Regions from separate parts of the Streptomyces sp. NPDC060184 genome, predicted to be linked through region 1. Evidence: riboswitches for the same ligand, from Rfam matches in the RefSeq annotation. Region 1 holds a riboswitch; each other region holds the start of a gene.
What was found. A riboswitch is a leader RNA that binds a small molecule or an ion and turns the genes downstream of it on or off. The one in region 1 is predicted to bind cobalamin.

Region 1 (3,262 bases):
TCCGGCCGTACAACTCGCGCGCGGGGATCGTCCGGCGGGCCAGGCCCTTCGCCTCGGCGGCCCGGTAGGCGGTGTCGAACGCGTCGCCCCACAGGTCGACCAGCTCGGGCACGTCGGCGGGCGAGAAGAGCGACCAGGCGGAGTCGGCGTCGACCCGGCGCATGAACTCGTCGGGGATCCAGTGCGCCAGGTTCAGGTTGTGCGTACGCCGCTGGTCCTCACCGGTGTTGTCGCGCAGCTCCAGGAACTCCTCGATGTCCGCGTGCCAGGTCTCCAGGTACACCGCGGCGGCACCCTTGCGCCGCCCGCCCTGGTTGACGGCCGCGACGGAGGCGTCCAGCGTCTTCATGAACGGCACGATGCCGTTGGAGAGCCCGTTGGTGCCCCGGATCAGCGAACCGCGCGAGCGGATGCGCGAGAACGACAGACCGATGCCGCCCGCGTGCTTCGAGAGCCGCGCCACCTCGTGGTAGCGGCCGTAGATCGAGTCCAGCTCGTCCAGCGGGGAGTCCAGCAGATAGCAGGAGGACATCTGCGGGTGGCGGGTGCCCGAGTTGAAGAGCGTGGGGGAGGAGGGCAGGTAGTCCAGCCGGCTCATCAGCCCGTAGAGCGCCGCGACCTCGTCCACCGCCCGCGCCGAGTCGTCCTCGGCGAGCCCGGCCGCGACCCGCAGCATGAAGTGCTGCGGGACCTCCACCACCCGGCGGGTGAGCGGGTGGCGCAGCAGGTAGCGGCTGTAGAGGGTGCGCAGGCCGAAGTAGCCGAACCGGTCGTCGGCGCCGTCCGCGAGCGCCCCCGCGACCAGTGCGTCGAGCCGTTCGGCGTGCAGCGCCACGAACGCGGCCGTACGGTCCGCGATCAGGCCCTCGCGGTGGCCGACGGCGACCGACGCGGAGAACGACACCGCGCCCTCACCGGCCGCCTCGGCGGCGATGGTGCGGGTGAGCAGCCGGGCCGCGAGCCGCGAGTAGGCGGGGTCCTCCGCGATCAGACCGGCCGCCGACTCGGTGGCCAGGGTCAGCAGTTCCGCCTCGTCGGCGTGCGCGCTGCGGCCCCGCAGCGCGGCGGCGGCGACCCTCCCCGGGTCGGTGTCCGGCAGGTCCGCGGTGAGGGCGGTCAGGGTGCGCAGCAGCGCGGCCCCGGGGCCGTCGACGGGCTCGGTCGCTGCGGTGGCTGCGGGCACGGACGCCGGATCGGCGGGCGCGATGGTCACGGTGGTGCTCTCCCTCGCTCGGCTCTGGACCGGCGGGGGGAGGTGAGGGCCGCGGGGCGCGCCACCTGGAGACGGGCAGCACCGCACACGGCGTCCACCGGCCCATCCGCGAGGCCCGGACGTACGGGCGTCCGGTTCGGGTGAGCCGGACGCGCTGTCGGCAGGTAGCCGGACTCGAAGGTGCGCCAAACGCGCGGTTCATACCGTTGCGGGACAGTTCCGGATTCGCACCGGATTCCCCTGCGACGACAGCGAGACGAGCATACATGTGGTGGCCGGGCAGCGAGAACGCCCCACATGTTGTGGCGGTGCGGGGTGGTGTTCCCGTACGGGAGCGGGCGCGGCGCCCGCGGGGACAGGGGAAAACCCGTTTCTTCCTAGGAGCCCTAGCCTTAAACTAGGACCCCTAGGAAGGGTGGACGCATGGCGAAGGCCGGACTCACGGCGGAACGGGTGACCCTCGCGGGGGCCGAACTCGCGGACGAGGCCGGGTTCGACCGGCTGACGATGGCGCAGGTGGCGCGGAGGCTGGGCGTCAGGGACGCGAGCCTCTACGCGCACGTGCGCGGCCTGGAGGACCTGCGGGGCCGCATCGCGCTGCTGGCGGCCGACGAGAAGACCGTCCGCATCGCCGAGGCGACCTCCGGCCGCGCGGGGAAGGACGCGCTGACGGCGTTCGCCGACGCCTGGCGGGCGTACGCCCACCGGCATCCCGGCCGCTACGCCGCGACGCAGGCCGCCGTCCGGATCGACCCCGAACTGGCCGCCCGGGCCGCCGGGCCCCGCCGCGCGGTGGAGCTCACCTACGGCGTCCTGCGCGCCTACGGACTGGCCGAGCCCGATCTGACCGACGCGGTACGCCTGTTGCGCAGCACGCTCCACGGCTTCGTCGTCCTCGAAGCCACGGGCGGATTCGCGCACCGGCGCTCACCGCAGCAGTCCTGGGAGCGCGCCCTCGACGCCCTGCACGCCCTCCTGGAGCACTGGCCCGCATCCCGAGAAGGAGAACCCTCATGACCGGTCCCGTCCCCGGCACCCTGCGCGTCCCCGGCGCGTCGCTGCACTACGAAGTACGCGGCAGGGGCCCCCTCCTGCTGCTGGTGCCCGGAGGGACGGGCGGGGCCGCCTCCTTCGACGGCATCGCGGACGAACTGGCCGCCGAGTACACCGTCGTGGCCCACGACCCGCGGGGCATCGGCCGCAGCACGCTCGACGACCCCGCTGCCGAACAGCGGGTGGCCGAGCACGCCGACGACGCCCTGCGGCTGCTGGAACTGCTCTCTCCGGGCGAGCCGGCCCGCGTGGCCGGTGTCAGCTCGGGCGCGATCGCCGCCCTGCACCTGCTCACCGCCCACCCCGGCCGGGTGGAACGCGTGGTGGCGCACGAGCCGCCGGTGGTGGAGGTGCTTCCCGACGCGGCCGAGCACCGCGCCTTCCTGGCACGGGTGTCGGAGACCTTCCGCACCCGGGGACTGATGCCCGCGATGGCCGTGTTCGCGGCCGGTCTGTCGAAGGACGGGAGGGCCGACGGCGCGGACACCGCGGCCGGGGAGCGGGAGGTCCGGGCCGAGCCTTTGCCCCCGACCGGGGCGAGGGCCGAGCGGACGATGGCCGGCCTGCCGTTCTTCGTCGGCCGTGTCGTGCCCGCCTTCATGTCCTACGCCCCCGACGTCCACCGGCTGGCAGCGGTGGCGGACCGGCTCGTGCTCGCCTGCGGCGAGGACGCCCGCGGCGAGCTGCCCCACCGTTCCGCCGCCGCCCTGGCCGAGCGCATCGGCCAGGAGCCCCTGTACTTCCCCGGCGGGCACCTCGGCCCGGTCACGCACCCGGCCGGGTTCGCCGCGGCTCTGCGGAAAGCGCTCCGCGCCTGAGGCCGGGCGGGGGCCGGGGCCTCTCAGGCGCCGCCCAGGTCCAGCCGGTAGGTGAGCAGCGTCAGCTCCGGCACCGGCCGCCAGTCGCGTTCCGGGGTGCGTACGAAGCCGAGCCGGTGGTAGATCCGGTGTGCCCCGGCCATGGCGGGCTGGGTCGACAGGGCGAGCCCGGTGACCC
Region 2 (3,262 bases), on a different contig from region 1:
CCACGTTCGGCACCGCCCCGCCCCTCCCGTCATGCGGGTGAAGCGGCGGCAGGTTCGGTCGTCGCCTGCCGGCCCGGTAGTCGGCTGCCGACCCCGGTCGTCGAGGTGGCGGTGGCCGGTCAGGCGTCGGCGTCGACTTCGGGGTGGGTGAACCGCACGGGCTTGCCCAGCGACCGGGCGTAGGCGATTTCCGCCCGGGTGCTGTCGCCGATGTAGTCGCCGACGACCAGCACCTCGTCAGCGAGCCGGATCTTCGCCCGGTGCAGATCGTCGAGTCGAACCTTCAACGCCTCGGCCTCGGCAGGATCGGACCAGAGTCCGTGCGGCGACTTCATGTCGCAGCCCGGCTTGACGACGATCCTCCCGGCTGCGGTCTCCCGCAGATCGGCCTCGGACATCTCGGCCATGAAGCGGGTGGAGCCGCAGATCACGACGGTAGGCGGAAGGCTCAACAGGCCTTTCGCGTCGGCAAGTTTCTCCTCGGGGGTGAGCGGCGGCGGGTACGTCACTGGTTCCTCCTGACGGTACGGTCCAGACGGTGTGGCCCGAGGGAAGGGGCGCCTGCGGAGACGAGCACGAGGGGGCCCGAGTCCGTCTCCTGGCGAACGACGTGTCCCCCTCGCGCGAAACGGGCCCCGTGACCGACCTGAGGTGTGCCGGCTGTCCGAACGTACGGGGCGGGAGCTCGGGTGGTCCTCCGGAGAGGGGCGGACCACCCGACGGGAGCCGCGTCAGCGGGCCAACGCGCAGTCTCCGCACAGGGCTCCCTTGCGGTCGGGGGCGGCGCGGTAGATGAGGCAGCAGCTGCGGCGTCTGAAGGCTCCACCGGCGGCCGAGGTCGTGGTGGAGCGCAGCGGGGGGCGTGCGAGGAGAAGCGAGGTCAGGGTGCGGGTGGGGGTGGCGAGGTCCGGGCGGGAGGTCGTGATCATGGTCGCTGCTCCGTTGAGGGCCGAGGCGGTGTTCCCCCACAGGATGTGCCGGGAGACGGAGAACTCCCCCATCTCATCGGCAAGTTCGCGCAGCGAGCCGTCCAGCAGGCGGGTGCTCAGTTCGTCGGCGAGGCGCTCGGGGGGGCTTGTCGGGGGGCCCGCCGGGCTGTCGACGAGGGCGCTGTCGGGCAGCGAGAGAGGGATCGGCCCGCCGATCACCGGCTGCCATCGCAGCTCGGTGAGGCCGGGGGCGAGGACCTTGCCGTGCAGCACCGCGGCGGCCAGGGCCGGGGAGATCAGCCGGGCGGCCAGCCCCAGATGCGCGACGGAAGCCGCGACGCGCGTCTCCACCGAGCCCGGCGGCCGGCCGCCCGTCGCGGCCAGCCGCTCCCCGACCGCGGCGACACGCTCTTCGAGCAGCGGGCGGGACATCGGCTGCCAGGGGCCGCCCGGTTCCGTGCCGTGCGGATGGATCCGGAGGGCGAAGAACGGACCGAGCCCGGTGACCGACTCGCTCAGGGCGGTTGCCATGGCCATGCGGCGGCGCACCACCTCGGCCGGACCCGGGCAGTCGTCACGGCCGTCGGAGAGGGGCCTCGGCGAGAGGCACCCGGCCGTTGCGGGTTCGCGTCCGTCCTCCGCCGGGAGCGGGCTCACCGCGGGCCCCGTCGCCGACCGGGGGGTTCGAACGTGTAGAGGTCGAGGATTTCAGGGCGCGGGGCCACCCCCGGGCCTCCGGCACGTATCCAGGAGGCGATGTCCTCGGTCGCGCCGGGATCGTTGACCAGTCCCAGCCAGACGGGCCGGGCTCCGGCGGCGCGGCCCTCGGCTGAGGGCTGCACGACCACGACGTTGGCCTGGTCGCACACGTCCAGACAGTCCGATATCCGCACCGGGGCCTCCTCGCGGAGGCGGTCCGTCTGCGCCCCGTGATCGACTCCGGTCACCTTGCGGCTGCCGCAGCAGCAGTCCCGGCACACGACGACCCGGCAGGGCGCCGATCCGGCCGTCGCACCCCTGGCGCCGGGTACAACCTTGGTCTTCCGTACGTGAGCCTCTTCGGCCGGCCTTGCGGGCACGCCGAACCACCCCTCTCCGGGGAAATCCGCCCCGGTGTCCGTGGAGGAGGCGACCGCGTGAGTCTCCTGGCTCTCGGGTCGCCGCTCGTCCCGCCCTTCCCGCCCTACGAGGCAGTGGTACGCCGGGAGTCGCTCACCGATCACAGTGGCGGGACCGCTCCGGTTTCGCACCGGATTCCTCGGACCGCCGTCGCCCTGTCACCGAGCATCATCCCATCCGGAGCGCATGGTCGGTACGGGCAGGAGCACCGGCCCCAACTCGCCCCTATGATCATGTGCCTGACACATCGCCGTACCCGAGGAGTGCCACCGATCATGCGCATGACCCGTATCGCCACCACCGTCCTGGCCACCGCGGTCGGATTCGCCGGAGTGGTCGCCACCGCCCCCGGCGCCGCGGCCCAGTCGGGCTGCCAGTACAAGGTCGTCTGGCCGACCGCCGGGGTGTACGAGGACCCGAACCCGAACAGCGCCGTCGTGAAGACCAAGTACGCCGGTGACATCGTCGGCGCGTCGACCTGCGAGGGCGCCTCGTACAACGAGTACGGCTACGTCCTGGTCACCACCGACGCGGCGGCGGACGGCCGGGGCTGGATGCGCGAAGGGGCGGTCGTCGCCATCTGAGCCGTACCGATCGGAACGAACGTCCGGGGCGGCCGGGCTCCTGGTCCGACGCGGCCCCCGACCGACGCGACTCCCGGCCACCTCGGTTCCCGACCGACGCGACTCCCGGCCACCCCGGTTCCCGACCGCCGTGGCCCTGCGCGCGCACCCCGGCCGCAAGGCGCCCTATCTGCCCGGCTCCACCCCGTCCGCAGCTCCGGCAAGGAGACCGGCGAGGGCCTGGTCGACAACGGCGGGGGCGAAGTCCTCGGTGAGCTGGTCGGTGAGGTGGGGCAGGAGCAGACGGATGTAGCAGGCGCCCCAGATGAGGTCCACCAGGAGAGCGGGGTCGGCGTCCTCACGGATCTGCCCGCGGTCCTTCGCCTTCTCCAGCAGGGCGAACGCCTCCCGCCGGCGCGGGCCGAAGTAGTGGTGTTCGAACTGTCCGGCGAGTTCGGCGTCCGTCTGCGCCGCGCCGATGAGCTGGGCGAAGACGGGGCCGGCGGGCCGTTGGGTGGCGAGCCGGATGAACGCGGTGATGAACCGCGTCAGGTCCGCGCGGACGTCCCCGGTGTCGTCGAGTGCGACCTGATCCCCGACGGCGTGCCGGAATCCGTCCAGGGCCAGCGCACCGCGTGAGGGCCAGTGCCG
Region 3 (3,262 bases), on a different contig from region 1:
AGGGCGACCGCGTAGCCGGGGACCTTCTCGCGCAGTGCGATCAGAGGATGGAAGAAGCCGCCCAGGAGCTGCTGGACGGTGGCGTCGTCCCCGGAGGTGACGGCCCGGTGGAAGGCGAGGGCGACCTCGGGGGCGAAGCAGAACACCGCGGACGAGTACAGCTCGACCCCGATGCCGCGGTAGGCGAGCACGGTGCCCTCCGCGGTGGGCATCCCGTTGAAGAACTGGAATCCCGCACCGCCGCACTCGGCGTCCGCGCGGACGGCGGTCACGATCCGGGACAGCAGGGAGAGATCACCGGTGCCGTCCTTGAGGCCCACGACCTGGGGCATCCGGGCCACTTCGAGGGCCGAGGGGACATCGAAGCGGGCGGTGCCCCGCTGGTAGACGATCACCGGCAGCGAGCCGGCCGCGACCACCTGGCGCACATAGGCGACCAGCCCGGCCGGCTCTCCTGCCACCAGGTACGGAGGCATCAGCAGCAGCCCGTCGGCACCGGCCTCCTCCGCGGCCCGCGCGTACTGCCGGGCAAGAGGCAGCGAACCGCCCGTACCGGCGAAGACCGGAACCTGACCGCCCGTTGCCTCTACGGCCGTCCGCACCGCCGAGGCGAACTCCTCCACACCGAGCGCGTGGAACTCCCCGGTGCCGCAGGCGACGAACACGCCGCCCGCTCCGGCGCGGACCCCGCTTCGCACGTGTTCCGCCAGCTTCGCGGTATCCACCGAATCGTCCGGAGCGAACGGAGTCACGGGAAAGAACAGAACGCCCTCTAGCATGAAGCACCTTTCCGAGTTCATGTATATGAACATTGGTCAATATGACGAATCGCTGCACGGAAAGTAGGCGCCGCCGCGCGCCGAGGTCAAGGGTTGTGCGTGGGCCGGTTTCAGACATGCGGACGTGAAGCGAACTGCGCCCGACGGTCCGGGGTGAGGCTTCTGGCTGGGGGCGAGGGGGTGGGGTCCGCTCGCCACGATGGGAGAGGGTGTGCGCACAGATGCCATCTGAACTGCGGTGATGGTGCGGACCCTCCATCGGGCTTCACCCGCAAGGATCGGACGGAGGCCCCTGGGGTTCGCCGTGCGGGCCACCGCTCGGACGCGAACCCTGTGGGTGATTTCCAGCCATGGTGGGGGCGGGAGTGAGGGAAACCGGACGTCGGTCGCGCGTGCGGATGTGCTGCCTTTGTTCCGCCAGGTGCACAACTGTGCGTGACCATGCGCGATTGGGCGCGTCGGGGTGAGGGCTGGGCGGGCCTGGGATCCCGTGCGTCCGGTCGCGCACGGCCGAGGCCGGGTGCGCCGGGCCCCGGGTGGCCGGGCTGTGGGGGTGTACGGATCCGAGGGGTGCCGGTGCCGGCACCGGTGTCGGCGAATTCGACTTGCCCCGCGCGGGGTTCAGCGTCAGTGAGACGTATGTCACCCGAGGGGCCGTCGCGGAAGTCTCCCTCTTCCTCAACGGCCCCTGCGCGTACTGGCGTTGAGTAAGAGGCGGCGGGATGCGCCATGGCGGCGCCCGAACGCAGGCGCTATGGTCTGACCAGCATGACGACGGCGCAACGGAAGTCCGGTGAGAATCCGGCACGGTCGCGCCACTGTGAACCCGTACCTGCGGGAAGTCAGACCCAGCACCGTCGTCTCAGGCACCACGATCGGGACGCGTGTTCCCTCAGGAGGTTCTGCCATGGCACACACTGCCGCACCCTCGACCGGCGTACCCGCCGTCACCCCCATATCGCTGAAGGCGATCGCCCCGTGGGCGGTCTTCTTCGGCATCCTCATGCTCGTCCTGCTGTACTTCGTCGGCGCCGAGCAGGGCGCCACCTCGGTCATCTCCGGCGAGGCCGTTCACGAGTGGGTCCACGACGGCCGTCACCTCCTCGGCTTCCCCTGCCACTAGACCCCAGGGGACCCGAACTCTCATGAATTCCATATCTGTTCGAGCGCTCCTGGTCCGCGGCATGCTCGCGGGCCTGCTCGCGGGCGTCGCGGCGCTGCTCGTCGCCTACTTCCTCGGCGAATCCCGGGTGGACGCGTCCATCGCCCTGGAAGAGGCCCACAGCCACGACCACCACGGCGGCGAGGAGTTGGTCAGCCGGACGATGCAGGCCACCGGCGGCCTCGCCACCGGTGTCCTCGTCTTCGGCGTCGCCGTAGGCGGCATCGCGGCACTCGTCTTCTGCTACGCCCTCGGCCGCATCGGGAACTTCGGCCCCCGGGCCACCGCGGCCCTGGTCGCGGGTGCGGCGCTGCTGACCGTGTACCTCGTACCGTTCCTGAAGTACCCGGCCAACCCGCCGGCCGTCGGCAACCCCGACACCATCGGGCAACGTACGGGGCTGTTCTTCCTCATGGTGGCGCTCAGCATCCTGCTCGCCGTCGCCGCCGTCATCGCCGGGAGGAGACTCGCACCGCGCCTCGGCAACTGGAACGCGACCGTCGCCGCCTCCGCCGGATACGTCCTGCTGATCGCGCTCGCTTACGTGTTCCTGCCGTCGTTCGACGAAGTGGGGGCGGACTTCCCGGCGACCCTGCTCTGGGAATTCCGGCTCTCCACCCTCGCGGTCCAGGCCACCCTCTGGGTGAGCTTCGGGCTGATCTTCGGCGCCTTCACCGAGCGCCTGCTGCTGCCCTCGCGCGAGCGCGGCGCGGCCTCCCGGGAAGGTGCGCCCCGGACCGCCGGGGCGGTGGGCTGACCCACCCCGCGGCCGACCCACGAGGTCGGAGCACCCGCGTGTGTGTGCGGCCGGAGAGCTCTCCGGCCGCACACCTCTGCGTCGTACGCCCTTCCCTGAAGCGGCTGCCTCCGGCGCCACGGGACGCGGGGACGTCAGTCGGTGGCGAAGTCGCCGTTCAGAGCGGCGGCCACCCGCAGGTGCGGCGCGGCCTCCTCGTGCCGGCCCTGGCGCTCCAGCGTGCGTCCCAGCAGCAGGCGCGCGTAGTCCTCGACCGGGTCGCGCTCCAGGACGATCCGCAGCTCCGCCTCGGCCTTCCCGAGCCGCGCCGAGTGGTAGTAGGCGCGGGCGAGCAGCAGGCGCGGGGCGACCTGCTCGGGGACCTCGTCCACCAGCCCGCGGAGAATGCGCGCCGCGGTGAGGTATTCCTTCGCGTCGAAGAAGAACTGCGCGCGGTTCCAGCGGTCGGCGGCCGTGCCGAACTCGTAGTAGGTCTCGTCCATGGGTTTCCTCCTCTGCCGCCGGCGGGGCGGCCGATCCGGCCTTCCGCCCGTGTGCTCGCGACAACATACCGCGATGGTTGAA

Region 2: linked by a shared signal. The riboswitch ahead of ACFWEE_RS17220 (hypothetical protein) and the one ahead of ACFWEE_RS24060 (ribonucleoside-diphosphate reductase subunit alpha) in region 1 are both predicted to bind cobalamin.
Region 3: linked by a shared signal. The riboswitch ahead of ACFWEE_RS22475 (CbtB-domain containing protein) and the one ahead of ACFWEE_RS24060 (ribonucleoside-diphosphate reductase subunit alpha) in region 1 are both predicted to bind cobalamin.

Annotation. Positions count from the first base shown of each region.
Region 1 is NZ_JBHWYX010000038.1:70,333-73,594, forward strand. It holds gene ACFWEE_RS24060 (ribonucleoside-diphosphate reductase subunit alpha) at 1-1,213, opposite strand, end outside; cobalamin riboswitch at 1,355-1,494, opposite strand; gene ACFWEE_RS24065 (TetR/AcrR family transcriptional regulator) at 1,637-2,230, shown strand; gene ACFWEE_RS24070 (alpha/beta fold hydrolase) at 2,227-3,084, shown strand; gene ACFWEE_RS24075 (GNAT family N-acetyltransferase) at 3,108-3,262, opposite strand, start outside.
Region 2 is NZ_JBHWYX010000023.1:22,913-26,174, forward strand. It holds gene ACFWEE_RS17210 (hypothetical protein) at 120-509, opposite strand; gene ACFWEE_RS17215 ((2Fe-2S)-binding protein) at 732-1,466, opposite strand; gene ACFWEE_RS17220 (hypothetical protein) at 1,583-1,909, opposite strand; cobalamin riboswitch at 2,068-2,189, opposite strand; gene ACFWEE_RS17225 (glycosyltransferase) at 2,324-2,632, shown strand; gene ACFWEE_RS17230 (TetR/AcrR family transcriptional regulator) at 2,798-3,262, opposite strand, start outside.
Region 3 is NZ_JBHWYX010000034.1:86,300-89,561, reverse strand. It holds gene ACFWEE_RS22480 (5-dehydro-4-deoxyglucarate dehydratase) at 1-779, opposite strand, end outside; adenosylcobalamin (AdoCbl) riboswitch at 1,537-1,683, shown strand; gene ACFWEE_RS22475 (CbtB-domain containing protein) at 1,687-1,902, shown strand; gene ACFWEE_RS22470 (CbtA family protein) at 1,925-2,698, shown strand; gene ACFWEE_RS22465 (tetratricopeptide repeat protein) at 2,833-3,180, opposite strand.